2 linked regions of the Rheinheimera salexigens genome follow. The protein of the gene in region 1 interacts with the protein of each later gene in a pairwise test. Links are inferred from orthologs where the notes say so. Each region holds a gene or a part of one and is shown on either strand. Other genes may lie near its edges.

Evidence for each region.
Region 2: the proteins of ftsB (region 1) and ftsL interact in binary tests that used the Escherichia coli proteins (3 or more experiments, as listed by UniProt). The link is inferred for Rheinheimera salexigens from one-to-one orthologs.

Annotation. Positions count from the first base shown.
Region 1 is NZ_MKEK01000001.1:2,998,742-3,015,628, reverse strand. Bases 11,527-14,305 are described here. They hold ftsB (cell division protein FtsB), read left to right. Parts: upstream 11,527-12,652; coding sequence 12,653-12,958; downstream 12,959-14,305. Other genes in these bases: truD (tRNA pseudouridine(13) synthase TruD), read left to right, coding at 14,134-14,305; ispF (2-C-methyl-D-erythritol 2,4-cyclodiphosphate synthase), read left to right, coding at 13,658-14,137; ispD (2-C-methyl-D-erythritol 4-phosphate cytidylyltransferase), read left to right, coding at 12,948-13,658; BI198_RS13790 (hypothetical protein), read left to right, coding at 11,860-12,513; BI198_RS13795 (TerC family protein), read left to right, coding at 11,527-11,811. Outside these bases: bifunctional tRNA (5-methylaminomethyl-2-thiouridine)(34)-methyltransferase MnmD/FAD-dependent 5-carboxymethylaminomethyl-2-thiouridine(34) oxidoreductase MnmC, read right to left, coding at 1-1,195; fabB (beta-ketoacyl-ACP synthase I), read left to right, coding at 1,370-2,584; BI198_RS13855 (PA3496 family putative envelope integrity protein), read right to left, coding at 2,649-2,840; BI198_RS13850 (glutathione peroxidase), read left to right, coding at 3,194-3,778; rnhA (ribonuclease HI), read right to left, coding at 4,156-4,638; dnaQ (DNA polymerase III subunit epsilon), read left to right, coding at 4,704-5,405; BI198_RS13835 (TIGR03503 family protein), read left to right, coding at 5,393-6,751; BI198_RS13820 (DUF6691 family protein), read right to left, coding at 7,358-7,765; BI198_RS13815 (YeeE/YedE family protein), read right to left, coding at 7,799-8,203; BI198_RS13810 (rhodanese-like domain-containing protein), read right to left, coding at 8,222-8,623; BI198_RS13805 (sulfite exporter TauE/SafE family protein), read right to left, coding at 8,749-9,498; BI198_RS13800 (MBL fold metallo-hydrolase), read left to right, coding at 9,613-10,509; more of BI198_RS13795, read left to right, coding at 11,065-11,526; more of truD, read left to right, coding at 14,306-15,177; 5'/3'-nucleotidase SurE, read left to right, coding at 15,184-15,936; BI198_RS13760 (protein-L-isoaspartate(D-aspartate) O-methyltransferase), read left to right, coding at 15,938-16,576; BI198_RS13755 (DUF368 domain-containing protein), read left to right, coding at 16,599-16,887. UniProt on the Escherichia coli protein: Essential cell division protein. May link together the upstream cell division proteins, which are predominantly cytoplasmic, with the downstream cell division proteins, which are predominantly periplasmic.
Region 2 is NZ_MKEK01000001.1:940,509-947,662, forward strand. What follows is about bases 1,253-4,251. They hold ftsL (cell division protein FtsL), read left to right. Parts: upstream 1,253-2,597; coding sequence 2,598-2,906; downstream 2,907-4,251. Other genes in these bases: mraZ (division/cell wall cluster transcriptional repressor MraZ), read left to right, coding at 1,253-1,660; rsmH (16S rRNA (cytosine(1402)-N(4))-methyltransferase RsmH), read left to right, coding at 1,661-2,605; BI198_RS04410 (penicillin-binding transpeptidase domain-containing protein), read left to right, coding at 2,903-4,251. Also shown: BI198_RS04390 (L,D-transpeptidase family protein), read right to left, coding at 10-786; more of mraZ, read left to right, coding at 1,196-1,252; more of BI198_RS04410, read left to right, coding at 4,252-4,651; BI198_RS04415 (UDP-N-acetylmuramoyl-L-alanyl-D-glutamate--2,6-diaminopimelate ligase), read left to right, coding at 4,641-6,098; BI198_RS04420 (UDP-N-acetylmuramoyl-tripeptide--D-alanyl-D-alanine ligase), read left to right, coding at 6,095-7,154. UniProt on the Escherichia coli protein: Essential cell division protein. May link together the upstream cell division proteins, which are predominantly cytoplasmic, with the downstream cell division proteins, which are predominantly periplasmic.

The sequences.
Region 1 (16,887 bases):
GCAATGCTAAGCCTGCTATAGCTGTCGCTTGTTGGGCATCGACCGCGCTAACAAGTTGCTCGGGCCATAATGTTACTATCTTTGATTGGCGATACTGTAACTGAGGTGTGGTGCCTAGATGGATCATGCCACAAAAATCCAGTTTAAAATCTAACCCACGTTGTTGCCAGCGCTGATAAAATTGGCGTGCATATAAAAAAGCTTGTACTTGTAGCTGACTATTTTCAGTAACTTGGGCATGTAAACTTGGATAAATTGCGCCTTGACGATTTTGCGATGCTTGCATGGCGACGTCGTTATCTGCACAAATTAAGTGGACGTTAATATTGCGTTGTTGCAGGGCTAGGGCGGTGCAAAGCGAAGCAATGCCACCACCAATAATAGTTACTTCTTTGTGTGCATTAGCTTTAGTTGCATGAGCTGTTTCAACGCTAGGCGTATTAAAGCAATTATTATTGTCGCTGGTGACAGAAGGTGCCGTCGCGGTTAGCATTTCACGCTTGCGGCCAAAGCCTTGCACTTTCTTTACACTAAAACCTGCCTGCTGAAGGCCCCGCTTGACCATGCCTGCGGCAGTAAACGTCGCGATGCTAGTATTGGCGTGACTAATTTTTGCTAAGTCGGTAAATAATTTAGGCTGCCACATTTCTGGGTTTTTACTGGGCGCAAAGCCATCGAGATAAATGGCATCAGCAGGCGTTAAGTTCGGCAACACTTCACTAACATCGCCCAACCATAAATCAACAATAACCCTGCCATGGTCAAACACTAAACGGTGACAGCCTGAGACGCCCAATGGATATTGCTGTAACAGCTGCTGTATTAACGGCTGTAATTCAGGTTGATCCGCATGCACTTGCAGTGCTTGCTGTAAATCGGCGAGGGTTAGCGGATATTTCTCAATACTGCTAAAGTATAAGCGTTGGCACTGAGCGTCAGGGTGTTGTTGTTTAAATTGACAAAAACGCTGCCAGGTTACTAAAAAATTGGCGCCAGTTCCAAAACCGGTTTCTACAATATGAAAAGTGTCAGCAGTGTGGGTGTGCCAACGTTGCGGTAAACCATTTTGCTGTAAAAAAACATAATCTGTTTCAGCTAAACCCCCTGCATCTGAAAAATAAACATCTGCAAAGGCTTCAGCATAAGGGATGCCTTGTGCTGTAAAGTGTACTTTGGCATGGGTAAGCTGCGACATATATTGAAAATCCACCACATTTTGGGCTTGTAGTTTACCCGAAGCTTAAGCAAAATTGGTAATAGAGTACAAGTGTGCGCTGAAAGCTGACCACTTTATGAAACAAAGTCCGTACAATAGCGCTGATAAATCATTTACAACGGTGTGGTACTGAGCCAGCCAATGGGAGATAGCATGAAAAGAGCCGTAATCACCGGTATGGGAATCGTATCGAGTATAGGTAATAACAAAGACGAAGTATTGGCTTCATTGCAAGCTGGTCGTTCTGGTATTAGCTTTGCTCAGGAGTTCGCTGATTTAGGCTTACGCTCGCAAGTATGGGGTAATATTAAACTTAACCCGGCTGAGCATATTGATCGTAAAGCCTATCGTTTTATGGGTGATGCCGCTGCATTCGCTTATATTGCTATGCAAGAAGCCATCAAGGATGCCGGTTTTAGCGAAGAGCAAATTTCTAATCCGCGATTTGGTTTAGTAGCTGGTTCAGGTGGAGCATCTTCTAAAGTGCAAGTTGAAGCGGCAGATATTCTCCGCGAAAAAGGTGTTAAGCGGGTAGGCCCTTATGCGGTGCCTAAGACGATGTCTAGTACCTGTTCTGCTTGTTTAGCCACACCGTTTAAAATTAAAGGTGTTAACTATTCAATTAGCTCGGCATGTGCCACCAGTGCACACTGTATTGGCCATGCTGTTGAGTTAATTCAATTAGGCAAGCAAGATGTGGTATTTGCCGGTGGTGGTGAAGAAGTTCACTGGACCCTAGCCATGGAATTTGATGCCATGGGCGCATTATCGTCAAAATATAATGAGACTCCAGAAATTGCTTCGCGTACTTATGATGCTAACCGTGATGGTTTTGTAATCAGTGGCGGCGGCGGCATGGTCGTAGTTGAAGAACTTGAGCATGCGTTAGCACGTGGCGCGACTATTTATGCTGAAATTGTTGGCTACGGTGCAACATCTGACGGCTTTGATATGGTCGCTCCAAGTGGTGAAGGCGCGGTACGTTGTATGGAAATGGCCATGCAAAATGTTGACGCTGAAGTGGACTACGTTAATACCCATGGTACAAGTACTCCAGTCGGTGATGTAAAAGAGTTGGCTGCTATTCAGCAAGTGTTTGCTAATAAATCACCTGCCATCAGTGCGACTAAAGCCATGACAGGTCATGCTTTAGGTGCTGCCGGTGTGCATGAAGCGATTTATTCATTATTGATGATGAAGCATAGCTTTATTGCGCCATCCATTAATATTACCGAGCTTGATCAAGCTGCAGCGGGTTTAAATATTGTTACTAAGACCCAAAAAGCTGAGCTAAATACAGTGATGTCAAATAGCTTTGGTTTCGGTGGCACTAATGCCACATTAATTATGCAAAAATATAAAGCATAAGCCAGATATAAGATCTCGGATGTCGAGATCTTAAGAAAAAAACGGGCGCTAAGGCGCCCGTTTTTTATGCTTCATCTTCCAGATCCCAGTCATCAAGCAAACTACGTAAACGCTTTTGCTCCATCAGGTCGTCGATGCGGCGTCTTGCCTCTAATTTTTGTTGCGATTTACTGTCTTTAGGCGACAGTGCACTAAGCAGTTCAGTATCATCAGATACGTCATCTAAATCAAAGTCAGGGGCTTCAACTTCTGACATAATTATATCCTCAAGATTTTTTTGCTTATTTACTCAAATCCTAACGTAATTGATAGTGAATTTTTTTTATGTAGACGATAAATTATATTTCACTATAAATGCAGATTTAATTAGATTATTGTAAAACAATAAGTTACAGCTGAGGCTGGACGTAATGCTAGGCTGTTTTTACCTTGAGTAGAACAATTTATGTGGCTAAAATTTTGCTAATAAATACGATCTTAATGCTGAGCGCCAACGTATAATCTAGAGTTAACAGATCACTTTTTGTTAGCTTAATAGACTACACTAACAAATAACTATCAGCGTAAAACAGCCCATATTTAGGTGGTTATTAATTGGAGAGAATTGGCATGAAAAAGTGGATAGCAACAGTTGCCGTAGGGGCCAGCTTAATGGCTACGTCGGTATTAGCGAATCAATGTGGTGATATATTAGGCCATTCGATGCAGCAATTGAAAACCCGAGAAAGCATAGATTTATGCCAAGAATATCAAGGTAAAACTTTACTGATTGTTAATACTGCCAGTAAGTGTGGTTTTACGCCGCAATTTGACGCCTTAGAAGCCTTATATCAAAAGTACCAAACTGCCGGTTTAGTTATTTTAGGTTTTCCGTCAGATAGCTTTAAACAGGAATATGACGACGCGGAAAAAACCGCAGAAGTGTGTTATTTAACCTACGGTGTGCAATTTCCCATGTTTGCTAGCTCAAAAGTACGAGGCGATGACGCTAACCCAGTCTTTAAAGCCTTAATTAGTAAAACCGGTGAAGCACCATCTTGGAACTTTAACAAATATTTAGTCAGTGCCGATGAGCAAAACGTAAAACACTTTGGCAGCCGCACGACACCTGATGATAAAGACTTTATTGTAGAGTTAGAGAAAATGCTGGCGGCAGCGAAGCCAGTAACAGAGGCTAATACTAGCAGTGACTAGCGGTTAATATGCTAGTTTTGAGTGCTAAGTGCTAAGTGCTAAGTGCTAAGACTTTAGCGATAATTGTGAACTGACTAAGCTACATTAATGAGGACCGGTTTTACCCTAAACTAACCATTGCAGCCCTGGACGGGCGGAAATGAGCCCCCAGGGATGGGTTTACGGCGTGTTAGTGTGGGTAAACCGATCCGTATATACACTTAAATTTAAGTTTAAACTCTTAGTGTTGAGTGTCTACTATTTAATGAGGATCGGCTTTAGCCTAAGCTAACCATTTCAGCCCTGGATGGGCGTAAATGAGCCCCCAAGGATGGGTTTACGGCGTGTTAGTGTGGGTAAACCGAGCTGTATATTTTGGAGCCAGTCCATTGTTGCAGCTAGGCTTCTTTAGCTTGGCTAGCTTCAAACTCAGTATCTATAGTGGTTGGTTTAGCTTCAGCCGCCGTCCTTGCCAATACATCACAGCGCTCATTTTCAGGATGGCCGCTGTGACCTTTTACCCAGTGCCAGTTTATTTGATGTTGCTGGGTCGCTTTATCGAGTCGTTGCCACAGGTCTTGATTTTTAACCGGCTTTCTTTGACTGGTTAGCCATTTGTTGCGCTTCCAGCCTGCCAGCCATTGGGTAATGCCTAAACGCACATATTGGCTATCGGTCGTTAACTCTACATCGCAAGGCGTGGTGAGGCTTTCTAGGGCGATAATAGCGGCGAGTAGCTCCATGCGGTTATTGGTGGTTAAACGAAAACCACCACTTAATTCTTTGCAGTGTTGTTTATAATTTAAAACCGCAGCATAACCGCCGGCTCCGGGGTTGCCAAGACACGAGCCATCGGTGAAGATGGTAACAGTTTTACGCATAAAGCCTTTCCTCTTACATAATCGGCGTATAATCTACCTTAATTACGGCACAAAACGAAATGAACATGATAAAAAGACAACTTATTCTTGATACAGAAACCACCGGCATTAACCCAAGAGATGGTCATCGCATTGTTGAAATAGGCTGTGTTGAATTAATTAACCGCCGTTTTACCGGCAATAATTATCATGTCTATATTAACCCAGAACGTATTATCGAAGCCGAAGTCGTTAGGATCCATGGTTTAACCAATGAACGCTTAAAAGATGAACCAAAGTTTCGGGATATAGCCCAAGGCTTTTACGAGTATATTCAAGGTGCAGAATTAGTCATTCACAACGCGCCTTTTGATGTCGGTTTTATTAATCATGAATTTTCGTTATTACGTTCACCGCTTCCGCCGTTAGAGCAATATTGTACGGTGCTCGATACTCTTGCAATGGCACGAGAGCTACATCCTGGGCAAAAGAACAACCTAGATGCGCTTTGCCGTCGATACGATATTATAAACAGCCACCGAACCTTACACGGCGCCTTACTGGACGCCGAAATCTTAGCCGATGTCTATTTAATGATGACAGGTGGCCAAGTTAGTTTGAATTTGGCCAATGAGCAAGATAGTAATCAGCAGCATGAGGGTGAGTTGCGTATCCAACGCAGTGGTCGTTTAGCCGTTATTGCAGCGTCAGAGGCTGAATTGGAAGCACACCAAGCGCGTTTAGACTTAGTGCAAAAGAAAGGGGGATCTTGTCTGTGGCGAGATTAATATTATTAAGTCTGTTTAGCTTATTATTTACCGTAGCTGTTAGCGGTCAAGCTAATAATCCCGAAGCTAAAAATACCGACGCTAAAAATGTTAAACGGGAACAGGCAACACCAAGTCCGCAGTTAGATAATGAAAGTTTTGCCTTGCTGCAGGACTTACCGACCAAAAACCAAATACCGTTATTTGATAATCGCTTTCGCATTGACGAAGAAGTTGCAGAAATTACGTTATTGTTATTTCGCCGCCGCGGTAGTGCATCAGTGGTGTTAGTGAGACCTGACGGCAGTAAGCTACATTTTAATACCGCAAAGCAGCATGATGTGGCGTGGCATGATGCCGATAGTTACGATTTAATTAAAATAAAACAGCCGATGCCAGGGCCTTGGCAAGCCATTGGCAGTTTATTAGCAGAAAGTCGGGTAATGGTGCTAACGGAGATCGAGCTGTTAGTCGATCCTTTGCCTCAGCAGTTAATGGTAGGTGAGACGGTAAAAGTTACCGCGCGTTTACTTAATGGTGGTGAGCCCATTAATGCTAAAGAATTTCGCGATGTACTAAACTTAGAAGTTATTTTTGTTAGTACAAATAAACCCGATATGGATAATTTTGGTCGGGGTATTGTTCAAGTCGCTCATTTTCGTGACGATGGCAAAGGCTATGATGAGCGGGCACGTGATGGCGTGTTTACAGGCGAGTTTCAATTACGTTTTGCAGCGGGCGAGTGGTTACCTAAATATATCGTCAGAACGCCGTTATACACCCGTGAAATTGAACAGGCTGCAGTGATGTTAGAACCGGCAGCAATAGTGGCAGATATTAAGATGTCGCCAGCAATTAACGAGGCGTTATCAGATGAGGTGCCTCAGCCACATCAGATCATCTTTAATGTCAGCAATCCGGCAATCAATGCCCAAAGTATTTTACTGCAGGGTCGTATTCGTTATCCTAATGGTGAAGTTGCTGACTTTTCATTAAATGAAGCCGGTAATGCCATACGCCAACTTAATTTAAATAATCGGGGCCATGGCAGTTATATTGTCGAAGTTATGGCCTTCGGTACCCGGGTAGATGGCCGAGAGTTTGTATTAAGTTTACCCGAAATTAGTTTTATGTTGCCACCGGCCGAAATAGTTGCGGTGGTAAAACCGGTATCAACTGAACAGTTACAAGTGACAAATCCAACTGAAGCAGCATTTCCCTGGTTATTGGTTATATTCAGCAATGTTTTAATTTTAATTATTGGCATTGGCGCCATTTGGTTTGTGCTCAGTGATAAAAAGGCCGCAGATTTACTGTTTTGGCAAAAAAATCCAAGCAGGCAGAAAAAATGCCAGAAAGCAGTTTAGTCACTAATAATAACCAAGTTTCGGCTGCGACAAAAAATACTGTGCAAAAAAGCGACGATATAGGTGACATTCTTGATCTAACGCTACCGGATGATTAAGGATTAGACAAAAGCGGCGAAAAAGGAGTTGACGACCATGAACCTAAACCGTATCATTCCCGCCGCACAGCAGGACACCCTATTGAAGTCTTGCTGGGTAATTGTTGCGGAGTGGTAGTTCAGTTGGTTAGAATACCGGCCTGTCACGCCGGGGGTCGCGGGTTCGAGTCCCGTCCACTCCGCCAATTTTTGTAAAGAGTGCTTTTGTAAAAAAGTACTTTGTAAAGTGTACAGTGGAGCGGTAGTTCAGTTGGTTAGAATACCGGCCTGTCACGCCGGGGGTCGCGGGTTCGAGTCCCGTCCGCTCCGCCATTTTCTGTTGTTTTTCTTCCTGATTAAAATACCAAATTAATATTTGCTACATCCTGATTCTACAATCTAGAATGCTGGGAGCTAAGCCATTTGTTATATTGCCCTAAATTTATACTTAAGCGTTGCATCAAGTCTTAACTAGCTCAGCACAGTGCTAAGGTACTTAGCTAAGCTGTGCTGTATATCAGAGTTTGCGTTATAGCGCCCACTTACGACTAATAAACCAACCCACGATCATGGCTGCTACAAAGGCTAGGGTGCCAGTACTACCCGAACTGATGGCTGCAATGGCAGGCCCTGGGCAATAGCCGACTAATCCCCAACCAGCACCAAATAACACTGCGCCTATTACTAACGGCTTATCAATTTTTTGCTTAGTCGGTATCTGAAACTTTTCTGCGCAGACAGGTTTTTGTTTTGACCTAACTAACCAATAACCAATACTGTACGTTACTAATGCGCTAACCATCACCAGCAGTAAACTGGGATCCCAATTTTTATCTAAGGTTAAAAAAGCTAATACTTTACTCGGTTCAATCATTTGCGAATAGCTGATGCCAATTGACATGATTAAACCTGATATAAATGCGATTACTAAAGCCATCTTATGCTCCTGCTAAAACTGTATATGCAATGGTTAGTGGAATAAGGTGGCAACCATCACGCCAACTAACATAAATAATATTGTGGCGGTGATAGAGCGTGGTGAAAATCGGCTGATACCACAAATGCCATGACCAGAAGTACAACCGCTGCCCCAGCCGGTACCCATACCCACTAGTAAGCCAGCAATAAGCACTGGCCAGCCTAATTCAACGGTCGTGTAGCTAAAGTCGGCAATCATTAGGCTTAACACTAAAGGCCCAGCAATTAATCCCAGCACAAAGGCCAGTCGCCAACCACGTTGCGCCGTTGTAAATAAGGCATTTCTAGCAATACCCGATATACCGGCAATTCGGCCGGAAAAGATAAATAGGATTAGTGCTCCTAAGCCAATTAAGCTACCACCAATTAAGGCAGAAACAGGGGTGAAGTTTTCCATGTTATGTCCTTTTAATTGTTAATTAACGATAGGCTGTTTGGCATCAAGCCAGCCTTGCATGCCAGGGCTAACAGAATAAATATCGCTAAAGCCCATTTGTTGTAACGAGGCAGTGGCAAGTGCTGAGCGGCCACCAGAGCGACAAATAACATAAATAGTAGAAGTGGCTAATTGTGCTAAAGCCACTTCTGGCGCACAGCCGCTAGCCGCCACTTTAGGATGATTGTGGATACTCATCTCTAAGACTCCGCGTGGATAGTTAACCGCACCGGCGATATGTTGCTGGGCAAATTCTGCCGGCTCTCTAACATCGATAAGTACAGTGTCAGGGTTGTGCTGAAGTGCCGAGGCTAGCTGGGCAATATCGACTTCTTTAATTTGTGCTTTAGCTTCTGTGATCAGTTGCGCTGCAGTTTTCATTTTTTACTCCTATTTAGCTAAGTAGTTTTTAAGCTTATCGCTAGTTCAACTTACTTAGATTAGTCAGATTATTAAAAGTATGTAATTAATTTAAAGAGTTTAGTTAACTTAAAGAGTTTAAAAATTCACAGTACGGATTGATATATCACCACCGTTGCCATAAGTAACAAAAATAATGCAAAACCACGTTGCAGCAATTGTTTAGGAACATGTTTAGCAATTGCGCCACCAATGACGCTACCGATAATGCCAAAGGCAATAATGATGGCTATTGATGTCCAGTCAAACACGGCACCTTGAGCAACAAGTGTTGAGTAATACTTTAAAAAACCTACACTCGACTGTAAGGTAATAATCACTAAACTGGTGGCAATACTGCGCAGCATGGTTAAGCCGCCCAAGAGCACTAAAGCCGGAACGATTAAAAAGCCTCCGCCCACACCGACAAAACCGGTAATAATGCCGACGGCCAAACCAGTAAAAATTAAAATAATAGCTTTAATAGTTACCTTTGCTTCTTCTGGCAGCGTTTTTTTACGCCACATTAAAAAGGCGGAGATAAACATTAATATGGAGAAGAGTAATAGCTGCCATCGACTATCGACTAAAGTACCGAACCAAGCACCTAGATATGTGCCCAACATACTGGGTAGAGCAAATAGCGCCACATGTTGCCAACTAACCCAGCCTTTTAAACTACTGCGAACGGCAGCAAATAAACTAATAGACCCGACAATAAAAAGCGAAGATGCTATCGCTAACTCGGCTGGCATTTTTACTAAATAAAGCAAAACTGGCACGGTAAGAATTGAGCCACCAGAACCAAATAGTCCTAAACTTAACCCTATGCTGATAGCTGCTAAAAACACTAACATTAAGCCGTTGCTCCATATATCAATAAGTAATATGCTTATAACATTATTGAATTCTAATGTAGTTTTGTTTATGCTGCAATTGTAATTTAGCATTTGCTAATTTAAGAGGTTGTTATGAGTATCGCTAAGCCAGAACATCAGCCAGATCTCACCATAGAAATGTTTTTTGATACCGATAGTTCCACCTGTAGCTATGTCGTGGTAGATAACCAGACTAAACGTGCAGCTATTATTGATCCGGTGTTAAATTACGACGCAGCGGCTGGCGCTGTGAGTACCGAAGCAGCAGATGCGATATTGCACTATATTGAGCAACAGCAATTAAGTGTTGACTGGATCTTAGAAACCCATGCTCATGCTGATCATTTATCGGCGGCTGATTATTTAAAAGCAAAAACCGCGGCGCCTATCGCTATTGGCGAAGGCATTAAGCAGGTGCAGCAAACCTTTAAATTTATTTTTAATATTAATGATACTGAGCTGCAAGCGAAAGGCGATTATTTTGATAAGCTGTTTGGCGATAATGAACACTTTATGATTGGTAGCATTAAGGCACAGGTTATTAATACCCCAGGCCATACTAACGATAGTATTAGTTACTTAATTGGCGATAATTTATTTGTAGGTGATTCGTTATTTATGCCTGATGGCGGCACTGCACGATGTGACTTTCCGGGGGGGGATGCGCATGTGTTGTATCAGTCAATTCAGCGAATTTACCAATTACCTGATGCAACCAATATTTATATTTGCCATGATTATCAGCCTGAGGGTAGGCCATTACGCTATAAAACCAGTGTAGCAGAGCAAAAGCAGCAAAATATTCATGTTAAAGCCAATACTGCTGAGCAAGAGTTTGTGCAAAAACGCCAAGCACGCGATAAAACACTGGCGGTACCACGATTAATTTATCCTGCCGTACAAGTAAATATTCGTGGCGGACAGCTACCCAGCGCAGCGGAGAATGGCGTGAGTTACATTAAAATACCTTTAAAGGTATCAGCAGAGTAATTTGTCCAAGACTGGTTTAAATAATGAGTTGTTGAAATAAGCAATTGACACTCACCGCGTTATTTCACCCAGGTAATTCACCAAGTTAATTGCCACGTTTATATAAATTCTTGCACTAGGTTTAATTTTGCAGCTTAGCTTTAACATTAGCTTAGTGCACTTTATTTAAGCGTCTCAATCTCTACAAAATTTAAGCCCAGCAATCCCTACCAATCACCCCATTGATAAAATTTAACTTAGCTGCCTAAAAAAAATAAAAAATCTGCCTCTTCGGGCTAATTTAGCCAAAAATATAGACTATATTCAGTTAGCGTTGAGTTAATGGGTATACCGTAAATGATTAATTTTCGCTTAAGTTAAGCGTAAGCGAGTATTAGGCAAAAAAAAGGCCGGTAAGCGGGTTGGGACGCTGGCCGGCCATTACCCCTAAGCGAGAAAGCTAAAGTTTATGCTTAGGTGACACTATAATACTGAGCAGATTGTTAAAAGCCAGCAGCAATATGTAAGCGTTTATGTGAATTGTAAGTTTTTAATAGATATTGATTAGGATTAACTATGTTCGAATGGATTTATAGCCCAGAAGCCTGGGTAGCTTTAGCAACATTAATGGCTTTAGAGATTGTTTTAGGCATAGATAATATTATTTTTATCTCTATTTTAGTGGCCAAGCTACCGCCAGAAAAACGTGATTCAGCTCGTCGCATCGGCATCGGTTTAGCAATGTTATCTCGCTTAGCGTTATTGTTTAGTTTGGCTTGGGTTATAGGTCTAGTTGAGCCACTATTTACGGTTTTTGATTACGAAATATCCGGTCGAGATCTGGTGCTGATTTTGGGTGGTTTTTTCTTGTTGGCTAAGTCCACTCATGAAATACACGATAGTTTAGAGGGCAGTACCGGCTCAACCGCAACCAAAGCGGCAGCAAACTATATCTCAATTTTAGTCCAAATTACCCTGTTAGATATCGTGTTTTCGCTCGATTCAGTCATTACCGCCGTCGGCTTAGTCGATCATTTATCTATTATGGTCATCGCCGTTATGGCGTCAGTATTTGTGATGCTGTTTGCGGCTAAAGCTATTGGCGAATTTGTTGATTCACACCCCACCATAAAAATACTGGCATTATCTTTTTTAATGTTAATTGGTTTTACCCTTATAGCCGAAGGTTTAGATGTGCATGTACCTAAAGGTTATATTTACTTTGCCATGGCATTTTCGGTCGGCGTAGAGCTAATAAACCTGCGAGTAAGACGGAAAAATACAAAGACAGTGAAGCTACATAAGAAAATCGATAACCAATAGTTGCAGGTTTGCTTTTACAAGTTATGCTGCTTTGGTTAACATCTGCTAATGGATAATCCAAGTAGTCAGCAGCCACACTTTTGGCAGGTATCGAAAGATAACCAAGGTTATACTGAGCTTTGTAACGCTTTATATGAGCGTGAATTGTTGCGCTTGTCGCAATTGCCGGCCGAGCAACTTGTTAACTTAGCCGGTCGTTTGGCTAGCTTAACTTTCTATATTCGTCGCGCGGCCAGTAATATTCTAAAACAGCAGGCAGAGTTACAATTAGATAGCCAAAATGGCTCTTGGTATTCATTGCAAGCTAAGCGTTGCCCAGCCCGCAAACAACAAGCTGATCCGATAGATGTTTTTTATCAAAAACATGCTAAACCCGGTTTAGTAGTTCCTATTTATATTATGCATTTAAACCAAGAGCATATTTTGCTCGATACTATTGATGAAGTAGATCAAGCGGGTTTAAGACTGCATTGTAATCAGCATGGTTGGTTTGCGCTGTCGGGTACGCCATTACAAGCCGACAATAGTGAAAAGTTTTTACTTAAGCCGACTAAAACCATTATGACGGCAGCATGCTGTGGCCATCAGTGGCTAAAAGAGGATAGAACAACGCCGCGCTTACTCAGCTTACGCGAATTACTATTAACCAGTCGTTTAAACTGGCGCAATTTTGCTAAACCTTTGCCAGCGCTACAGCCATGAGCGAAAATATAGCCATGAACGAAAATACAGCCATGAGCAAAAAAGCCGTCATAATCCCAAATTACTTGCTTTGCAATGACAGCGCTAAGCTTCATAATAAAGTTCGAGTTCTTTTTTACCTGCAGCGAGTTAACACGCTATGATGCGATTATTTACCGTATTGCTGCTGGTGTTACTAGGGTTGTCACAATACCGACTCTGGTTTGGTCAGCACAGCATTACCGATTACTGGCGTAAGCAAGACGAAATACGCACTCAATTGTTAAGCAATCAAGAGTTAGAAAAGCGTAATCGCTTATTAAAAGCCGACGTAACCGATTTGCAGCAAGGGCTGGATGCGATTGAAGAACGCGCCCGTAATGAATTAGGTTTAATCAAACAAGATGAAGTGTTTTTTCGCTTATTTAGCCAGTCAGATAACACGGACAACATGAATGAAAGATAATGCAACACCGGCATCGCCTGCAATACCAGCGATTGCCGTGATTGTGCCAGCTGCAGGTATCGGTAAACGAATGCAAGCAGAACGGCCAAAACAATATTTAGTGTTACATAACAAAACCATATTAGAACATAGTTTAGCCCGACTACAGCAAGTGCCAACGTTAAGTAAAATATGGTTAGCGTTGGCAGAAGATGATCCCTACTTTGCAGATATCAATTTTGATCAGTCACAGATTGTAACAACCAAAGGTGGCACTGAACGCATGCATTCAGTATTAAATGCGTTACAGCAAATTGAGCCGTATAAATATCCTTGGGTGTTGGTACATGATGCTGCACGACCTGTAGTTCGCCAAGCAGATATAGAGTTATTGATTGAACGTTGCATAACGACTGGTGATGGTGGGGTATTAGCTTGTCGGGTACGTGACACTATGAAAAGAGGCGAATTAACGGTGGCTCATACCGTCAGCCGTGAGCATTTGTGGCATGCTTTAACGCCACAGCTATTTCCAACCGCATTATTAAAAGCCGCATTAGAAGATGCCATTCAAGCTGGGGTGTATGTGACGGACGAGGCTTCTGCAATGGAATGGGCCGGTCATCCGGTATTATTAGTGGAAGGACATAGCGATAATATTAAAATTACCCAGCCGACTGATTTAGCTTTAGCGGCTTTCTATTTGGAGCAATTAATATAATGAATATTCGCATTGGCCACGGCTTTGATGTGCACGCTTTTGGTGGCGATGGGCCAATTACCTTGGCAGGGGTGAAAATTGATTATGCACAAGGCTTACTGGCGCATTCTGATGGTGATGTAGTACTGCATGCGCTCGCCGACGCCTTATTAGGCGCGATAGCCTTAGGCGATATTGGCCATCATTTCCCTGATACCGACGCGGCGTTTAAAAATATAGATAGTCGTATTTTATTGCGTAAAGTGTATGCCGATGTCCAAGCTGCAGGTTATAAAGTGGGCAATCTTGATATTACTATCATGGCCCAAGCACCGAAAATAGCGCCGCATATTACCAAGATGCGTGAAGTCATTGCTGCCGACTTGCACTGCCAGCTTAGCCAAGTAAATATTAAAGCTACTACCACAGAGAAACTCGGTTTTGTTGGCCGCAAAGAAGGCATTGCAACAGAAGCCGTAGTGCTGTTGGTCAGCGCATGAGTGAGTTACAACCATTAGAGTATTTATATTCACAGCCAGCAGCAACGGCGCTATTACGCCAACAGCCTGAAGATTTTATTGTTGATGAACAGCTTAATTTCACTCCGTCTGGCGCCGGTGAGCATATTTTATTACAAATTGAAAAAACCGGCCAAAATACCCAGTATGTGGCTAAGCAAATAGCCGAGCTAACAAAATTACGGGCCCGTGATATTAGTTATGCCGGATTAAAAGATCGACATGCTGTTACTCGGCAATGGTTTTGTTTTAAGTGGCCGATTAAGCAAGAACTACCTTGGCAAGAGTGGCAAATAGAAGGCTGCCGTATTCTTAGTATGCAGCGCCATTATCGTAAATTACGCTTAGGCGCATTAAAAGCTAATAGTTTCCAAATATGCTTACGCCAAGTATCAGACCCACAGTCGGTATTAGACCGAGCCCAGCAAGTTATCCAAGGCGTGCCAAATTATTATGGTGAGCAACGCTTTGGCATTAATGGCGGTAATTTACGCTTAGCCGAGCAATTATTCGCAGGGCAAAGTATTACCGATCGTAAATTACGTGGTTTAGCCTTGTCTGCCGCCCGTTCGTATTTATTTAATCAGCAGGTAACTGCGCGTATTGAACAGGGTTTGTTTAAGCAAATTCTTGCTGGTGATGTGTTGCAGTTAAGTGGCACCGCATCTGTGTTTAAAGCTCCCATTGTTGATGAAGCTTTAAACCAACGGCTAGCAAGTCAAGATGTTAGTATCACAGCGGCCTTGCCAGGTATGGGTGAGTCGATGGCAACAGCCGATAGTTTAGCATTTGAAAGCAAAGTGTTAGCTCAGCATCCAGCCTTAATAAATGGCTTAATTGACTATCGTTTAAAGTCAGAGCGACGCACTATGCGTATTGTGCCGCAACAACTACAGCTAACAGCAGAGCAGCAAGATATTAGGTTAAGTTTCAGTTTGCCAGCAGGGTGTTTTGCCACTAGCGTGCTTAGAGAGTTAGTGCAGTATCAAGACTGTGGCCGCAGTGCTGCAACAGTGGAGTAGTAATTGATGAAAATTTTATTAAGTAATGACGATGGCGTGCACGCTAAAGGCATGCAAGTGTTACAACAAGCGTTAAGCCAAATTGCTGATGTAACCACCGTAGGGCCAGATCGTAATTGTAGCGGCGCCAGTAACTCGTTAACATTAATAAACCCATTGCGGGTGCAACAGATGGAAAATGGCTTTTATTCTGTTAATGGTACGCCAACCGATTGCGTACATTTAGCCATTAGCCAATTGTTAGATTTTACGCCTGATTTAGTGGTGGCGGGTATTAATCATGGCGCTAATTTAGGTGACGACGTCCTGTACTCTGGTACCGTTGCGGCCGCTACAGAAGGACGCCATTTAGGTTTGCCAGCGATAGCCGTGTCATTAGCCAGTACCGATCCTGACCATTTTACTACGGCAGCTTTTGTTACCGTGCAAGTGATTAAAAAATTGAAGTCGCATCCATTACCGCGAGATCAAATATTAAATATCAATGTGCCTGCGGTAAGCATTGAGCAATTAAAAGGCATTAAAGTGACTCGGTTAGGCAGACGGCATAAAGCCGAAACCATGACTAACAGTACCGATCCTTGGGGACACACTATATACTGGTATGGCTCATTGGGTAATGAATTGGATGCAGGTGAGGGCACAGATTTTGATGCCATAGCCAATGGTTATGCATCTATTACACCGTTACAAGTAGACATGACGGCTTATAAAAGCGTGGACACCTTACGGCAATGGTTAGAGGGGATTAAACTGTAACATGGCAGTCGCGACATCAAGAAGCGCCAGTGTGCTGGCGCAAAAGCTTCAGGCTGATGGTATTAGGCACCCGCTGGTGCTGCAAGCCATGAGCCAAACACCTAGGCATCTTTTTGTTGAATCAGTTTTAGCGCATAAAGCGTATGAGAATACCGCCTTGCCTATTGGCCAAGGTCAAACTATCTCTCAGCCTTATATCGTCGCGCGGATGACAGAATTATTGCTGCAAGATAAAACCCCAGGCAAGGTGTTAGAAATTGGCACTGGCTCGGGTTATCAAACCGCGATTTTAGCCCGGTTATTTCCGCAAGTTTGTAGTGTCGAGCGGATTAAGTCGTTACAGTTTCAAGCTAAAAGACGTTTGCAGCAATTGGATCTACATAATGTTGCCATGAAACATGGTGACGGTTGGCAAGGCTGGCCAAGTAAAGCGCCATTTGACAGTATTATTGTCACGGCTGCGCCGTCAGAAGTGCCGATGGCATTATTAGAACAATTAGCCGACGGTGGTCGTTTAGTTATTCCAGTTGGGGCACAAGAGCAAGTGTTACGTATTTATCAGCGCCACGGCGATACTATCACCAGTACCGACATAGAAGCCGTTCGTTTTGTGCCGCTGGTACCGGGTGAATTAGCTTAATAGCTAAAATTAAGGGTAAAGCATGCAGTATCTGCAATGGATCATCAAAGGAATGGCGATGGGCGCAGCCGATGTAGTACCTGGCGTGTCAGGCGGCACCTTAGCGTTTATTCTCGGCATTTATCAACGATTATTAACCGCAATCAGTGCCTTTAATTTAACAGCCGTTAGATTGCTATTACGCGGCCGCTTTAGCGCCTTGTGGCAGTATGTAGATGGCACTTTTTTAGTGTGTTTATTTAGCGGCATTTTAGTCAGCATCTTTGCTTTAGCAGGGGTGATTAGTTACTTTTTAGAATATCGGCCAGTGC
Region 2 (7,154 bases), 2.1 Mb from region 1 along the record:
GCTTCCTTATTATTGTTTTATGCGTAGAAGTCTTGCTTTAGGCAGTAAAGGCAGCTGCCATGCAACTTGTAAGCGTTGGTACTCGGCAACCGGCAATAACACCATTAATGGTTGTTTATTTGGATCTAACCAGCTAACGAGCGTCTCCAGTTGCTGCTCTGGCATGGCAGTGCAACCCGCCGTTGGCGAAGAGTTTGAGCGCCATAAATGCAGAAAAATACAACTGCCTTTACCCGCGACATTATTTGGGTTGTGCGCAACCACCACGCCAAGCTTATATAAAAAATCGTTATTATTATGAATATCTCGGCGCATTGGCTCAGTTGAGCCTACTGCTGCGGCCGCACCGGTCTGGTTAGTATCAATAATTTGGTTATACCAACTAGAATCGGCCACATCTACGCAGTAATGGCCGGTTTGCATCTGCTGATAGGGAAAGCTGAAGTCACGTGTGGCATAACCAAATGCGGAGGTTAAGGCAAATATGCCCGCTGGCGCTCTGCCATCACCTTCTACTTTTTGTTGGCCTTTTTGTTCGGGGTGTAAGCCTAAGCCCCAAGCGCTGCCACTTTTACCCAAGGTAACCGCTGTGCTAAGTCCTGTTGCTTGCCACTGGTCTTGTTGTTTTTCATAGCTAACTAAGGTGCCAGTAGTGGCATCCCAGTTATCACTTATTACTAGCACTAACTGCTGGCTGTCATGGTTTATTGTTGCTTGAACCAAAAAGCTAGTACTGACTAATGCGGCTAATAGGCTACATAAGGCTAGAGTTGAAAAAAGTCGCATACTTACTCCATTGATACTTTTAGTTATAGAGATAACGTGTTTAGCTTACGCCGAATTTGTTATTAACAGTTTAAGTAAGTATTGAATAATTTATTCCAAGTTGGCAAGGCTTGTTTAAAAACTCAGCAAAAAAGGCACAAGCAGCGGCCTGTCTGCGCTAGCAATAACCCTAGCGCGATGATAACCCCACATTTTCCCACCTAATTGTTAAAATTTGTTGTAACGCTTATTTTTACTGGCTTAGCTAACCGTTAATCGATTCAGTTTTTACCTTGACATTGGACAAAGCTGCACCCTAAACTGTATCTTCGTGGGGAATTGTGGATAATAGTGGATCGAAAAGCGGTTCAATTACAAAAAGCCCCTAGTAATTACAGTAAGTTTCAGATTAAAGGATGCAGGTAACTTAATGTTTCGTGGCTCATTTACATTGACATTGGATGTGAAAGGACGGTTAGCGCTACCCGCACGCTACCGTGATACCTTGCTGTCTGATTGTCAGGGTCATTTAATCTGCACCATCGATATTCATGATAACTGTTTATTACTTTACCCGTTACCAGAATGGGAAATTATTGAAGATAAATTAAATAAGCTGTCCAACATGGACCCTCAGGCACGTCGTTTACAGCGTTTGCTGTTAGGCCACGCCACGGACTGTGAAATGGATAAAAATGGCCGAATTTTAGTGCCAGCTTTACTACGCAATCATGCCAAGCTAAATAAAAACATTCGTTTAGTTGGCCAACTTAATAAATTTGAAATCTGGGACGAAACTGCTTGGCTAGCGCGTGCAGCAGAAGATATTGCATTAGAACAAGCGCAAGCCGGTGACGTTGAGTTATCAGAACGATTACAGGACTTTTCACTGTAGATGACTACTTCAGCCCATATCTCTGTGTTACTAGAAGAAGCACTGCAAGGCTTGGCCATCAAGCCTGACGGTTGCTATCTTGACGGCACCTTTGGCCGTGGCGGACATAGTCGGGCCATTTTAGCGCAATTAGGGCCTCAAGGGCGCTTATTCGCCATAGATCGAGATCCTGCAGCCATTGCCACTGCGGCCGCTTTTAGTGCCGATACTCGCTTTCATATTACTCACAGCGCCTTTTCAGCTTTAGCGGAAATAGCCGAGAAACAAAATATTGTCGGTCAAGTCGATGGTATCTTACTTGACTTAGGCGTCTCGTCGCCGCAACTTGATGATGCAGACCGTGGTTTTAGCTTTATGCGTGATGGGCCATTAGATATGCGCATGGACCCAACCAGTGGCATTAGTGCCGCGGCATGGATAGCCCACGCCGACGTGGAAGACATTAGCTTTGTACTAAGAGAATATGGCGAAGAAAAATTTGCTTGGCGTATCGCCCAAGCTATCGTGGCTGCTCGCGTGGCAACGCCTTTTACCCGCACCTCTGAATTAGCCAAGCTTATTAGTGACAGCGTGCCTAAAAGTAATAAAGAAAAAAAGCATCCTGCAACGCGTAGCTTTCAAGCTATCCGTATTTATATCAATAGCGAATTAGACCAAATTAACCAAGCACTACTTGCTGCACTTAAAGTGTTAAAGCCGGGTGGCCGCTTAGTGGTTATTAGCTTTCACTCGCTAGAAGATCGCTTAGTTAAGCAGTTTATGCGCCGCTACGCTAAAGGTGAGCCTATTCCGCGCGGTATTCCATTAACCGAAGCGCAAATGCAAAAACGTACCGAGTTAAGTTTAGTCGGCAAAGCCATTAAAGCGTCGGATACAGAGTTAAGTGTTAATCCTAGAGCGCGCAGCGCAGTGCTTCGTATAGCGCAAAGGCAGGCACATGAGTAGCATTAGCTTACCACGCATTATTGGCCAACAATTATGGCAGCAAAAAGTTGCCATGGTGTTGTTGGTCGCGTGTATTGTTAGTGCACTGGCTATAGTCCATTTTGCCCATTTAAATCGGCAGTTAATTACCGCCCAAGATAAAATGTATCAGCAACGTGATCAGCTGGACATTGAATGGCGTAACTTGCTGCTAGAGCAGCGATCGTTGTCTGAGCACAGTCGAGTAGAAGATATAGCGCGGCATCGGCTCAATATGATCCGGCCTAGTGGCGCTCAAGACATAACGGTGACGATGCCATGAGCCGAAGCAAAAAAACACCCCAGGCCAAAGCCAGAACCTCACCGTCAGTACTAAGCTGGCGTTTTGCGTTAGTAATGGTGCTGTTAACTTCAGTGTTTTTTGCCTTAGTAGCGCGGGCAGCTTGGTTGCAAGTGATTGAACCGGACATGCTTATTAGCCAAGGTGATATGCGCAGTTTACGCATTGAATCTGACAGTGTGATGCGCGGCATGATAATCGACCGTAATGGCGAAGAATTAGCGGTCAGTGTACCGGTTGAAGCCATTTGGGCCGATCCAAAAATTGTGATTGAAAAAAATTCGGCTGCTGATGAACGTCGCTGGCATGCCCTTGCAGAAATATTACAACTGACCCCAGCTGAGTTATTAAATAAAATTGGCAGTAACACTCAGCGACGTTTTGTCTATTTGCAACGTCAAGTTAATCCTGCGGTAGCCGGCTATGTGCGGCAATTAAAAGTGCCTGGGATTTATTTTCGTGAAGAGTCGCGTCGTTATTACCCTGCTGGTGAAGTTACCGGGCAGTTAATAGGTTTTACTAACGTTGATGACGTTGGCGTTGAAGGTATCGAAAAGCGCTTTAATGATTATTTAACCGGCACTGAAGGGCGCAAGGTTATTCGCAAAGATGCCAAAGGCCGCGAAATCGAAGTGATTACCCGCGAGCGAGCGGAGAAAGCCAATAATTTACAACTCAGTATTGATCAGCGTATTCAATCAGTGACCTATCGCGAATTAAAATCAGCCGTGCTGTCTTATGGTGCCACTTCGGGTTCAGCCATGGTGGTCGATGTGCAAACCGGCGAAGTGCTGGCCATGGTTAATAGCCCGTCGTTTAACCCGAATAATAGACGCAATGTCCCCGCATATTTATTTCGTAATCGTGCCATTACCGACACCTTTGAGCCGGGTTCGACTATGAAGCCTTTAGCGGTGCTAAGCGCGTTAGAATTTGGCGCCACTAGTTTAAGCTCGGTGGTAGAAACTAGCCCCGGCTATATGCGGGTTGGTGGTAGCTGGGTGCGTGACGGCGTTAATAATAAAACCTTAGACTTAACCGGCATCATCCGACGCTCCAGTAACGTTGGCGTAAGTAAATTAGTGTTATCCATGCCAGTCGAGCACGTGCTTAGTGTCTACGCCAATATGGGCTTAGGCATTGATACTGGCTTGGGCTTAAATGGCGAAAGCAGTGGCATGTTAAGCCATCGCAGTCGTTGGTCTGACTTTGAACGCGCTACATTATCTTTTGGCTATGGCTTATCGGTAACCGCCGCCCAGTTAGTAAAAACATACGCCACTATGGCGAATGGTGGCGTAAGCCGTCCTTTAAGTATTTTAAAAACCAGCGAAATTCATCCTGGCGAGCAGGTGCTTAGCCGGCAAAATGCGTTAGCCATGTTGGAAATGATGGAAGCCAACGTATTACCAGGTGGCACGGCAACGCGTGCTCAAGTTCGCGGTTATCGCGTCGGTGGCAAAACAGGTACGGCACGTAAAGCCATTGCCGGTGGTTATGGTGAAGATTATGTGGCGTCGTTTGCTGGTGTTGGACCTATCTCCAAGCCACGTTTAGCCTGCGTAGTGGTGATAAATGAGCCAGCGGGTGATTTTTATCATGGTGGTGAAATTGCTGCACCGGTATTTGCTAAAATTATGGGCGCATCGATGCAGTTATTAAATTTAGCGCCAGATGCCAGCGAACAGGCACAGATTTCAATTGCTGGAGGTGCCAATGCTGGTTAATGCAATGAAGTGGTTAGAGAATATTTATCCACTACAACACAATTATCAGTTAAGGCATTTACAGCTAGATAGCCGTAATGTTGCTGCGGGCGATGTGTTTTTGGCCATCCCGGGTGTTGCTCAGCATGGCAAAGATTTTATCGACCAAGCCTTAGCTAAAGGTGCGGCTTTAGTGCTAACAGATAGCGCTGGTGTCGAAGACTCACGGGTAATAGTGCTGCCAGAATTAATGCAAATATTACCCAGCTTAGTGGCAAGCTTTTATCAGCAACCCGCTGCCGATATGGCGTTGGTGGGTATTACTGGCACTAATGGTAAATCCAGTACGGCATTCTTTATTAATCAATTAGCGCAAAGTGTTCAGCGCAATGCGCAAGTTATTGGCACTTTAGGCTATGGCAATTTTAATAACTTAACTCCGTTAGCCAATACCACGCCGCATTATGTCGAAGTGCAAAAAATATTAGCCCAAGCTAAAGCTGAGCAGGCCGATTTAGTGGCGATGGAAGTGTCATCTCATGCTTTAGCCCAACAGCGCTTAGCCGGTTTACAGTTTAATGTTGCCGTGTTTACCAATTTAACCCGAGATCACTTAGATTATCACGGCTCTATGCAAGCTTACGGCGCAGCAAAAGCGGCATTGTTTCAAGCTGATATGTGTCAAGCGGCAGTGATTAATGTCGCTGATGAATTTGGTCGTCAGTTAGCGGGCAGCATAACAGTACCTTTACTGGTGTATGGTAATCGCGAACAGTGTCAGGGTTTTAGTCAGTTTTTAGCCTATTCCGATGTTATTGCTACCACCAGCGGCTATCAATTTACTATCAGTAATGCCACTGAGCGGCATAGTTTACATTTGCCATTATTAGGCGAATTTAATATCCAGAACGTGTTGGCAGCAATCGGCAGTTTGCAATTACTTGGCTACGATTTAGCTACCTTAGTTAAAGCAGCAACCAGCTTAATAGCCGTGCCAGGTCGGATGGAGCAGTTTATTTGCACCGATGAATTTGCCGCTGTTATTGATTACGCCCATACCCCAGATGCCTTACAACAAGCCTTATTGTCATTAAGACAGCATAGCGCGGGTCGCTTATGGTGTGTATTTGGCTGTGGTGGTGATCGGGATAAAGGTAAGCGGCCAATAATGGGCCAAATTGCCGAGCTATATGCAGATCATGTCATTATTACCGCAGATAACCCGCGTAGCGAAGACATCTTAACCATCTGTGAAGATATTGCCGCTGGTATGAGCCCAGATGCGCGTTATCAAATAGAACCTAATCGTCAAGCGGCCATTAAGTTAGCACTAACCAGTGCCCAGCCTGACGATATCGTGTTAATTGCCGGTAAAGGCCACGAGACAATACAAATTATTGGCCAGCAACAAATAGCCTACGATGAGCGCGGCTATGTGCAGCAACTAGTGACGGAGTTATCAATATGATTAACTTAAGTTGCCAAGCCATTGCAGAAATCGTTCAAGGTCGCTTAGTCGGCGCTAATGTGCAGATTAACAGCGTTAGTACTGATAGCCGTAACATTAATCCAGGTCAGTTATTTATTGCTTTAACAGGCCCGAACTTTGATGCCGCTAATTTTGTGGCAGACGTTAAAGCCCAAGGCGCAACGGCAGTGATTGTTGAACGGCCAGTTGATGTCGATATTAGCCAAATTATTGTTGCCGACAGTCGTATTGCCTTAGGTCAACTTGGTGCTGCAGTAAAAGCGAAATTAGCCTTACCTTGCGTTGCAGTGACCGGCAGTGCTGGTAAAACCACAGTTAAAGAAATGATGGCGGCTATTTTAACCTGCTCTGGCTCGGTATTGGCCACTAAAGGCAATTTTAATAACGACATAGGTTTGCCATTAACATTATTAGCCTTAACCGAGCAGCATAAATACGCGGTATTAGAGCTAGGCGCAAATCACCAAGGTGAAATTGCTTATACCACCGCCTTAGCTAAACCTGATGTCGCCATTATAACCAATGTTGCCGCATCGCATTTAGAAGGTTTTGGCAGTGTAGCGGGCGTGGCAACGGCAAAATGTGAAATATTCCTCGGTTTAGCCAGCGATGGCGTGGCCATTATTCCAGCGGATAGTGAGTTTACGCCGTTTTGGTTGCAGCGCTTAGTTGGTAAAAAGGTGCAGCAATTCTCGGCCAGCCAAGTGACCGACTACTACGCAACCGACATAGTGTTAGCCGCAGATGGTTGTGCGCGATTTATGCTGCATACCCCGCAAGGTGATATCGCCATTACGCTAACCTTACCGGGTAAGCATAATGTTAATAATGCCTTAGCCGCCGCTGCAGGTTGTATGAATTTAGGCGCTAGTTTAGGTCAAGTGCAATTAGCTTTAGCCAGTATGCCACAAGTTAAAGGCCGAACTAATGTGCTGCAAGTTAGCCCAGAGTTACGCATTATCGACGATAGCTACAATGCCAATGTGGAGTCGGTAAAAGCGGCTATAGATTTATTAGCTTCGTATGAGGGCTTAC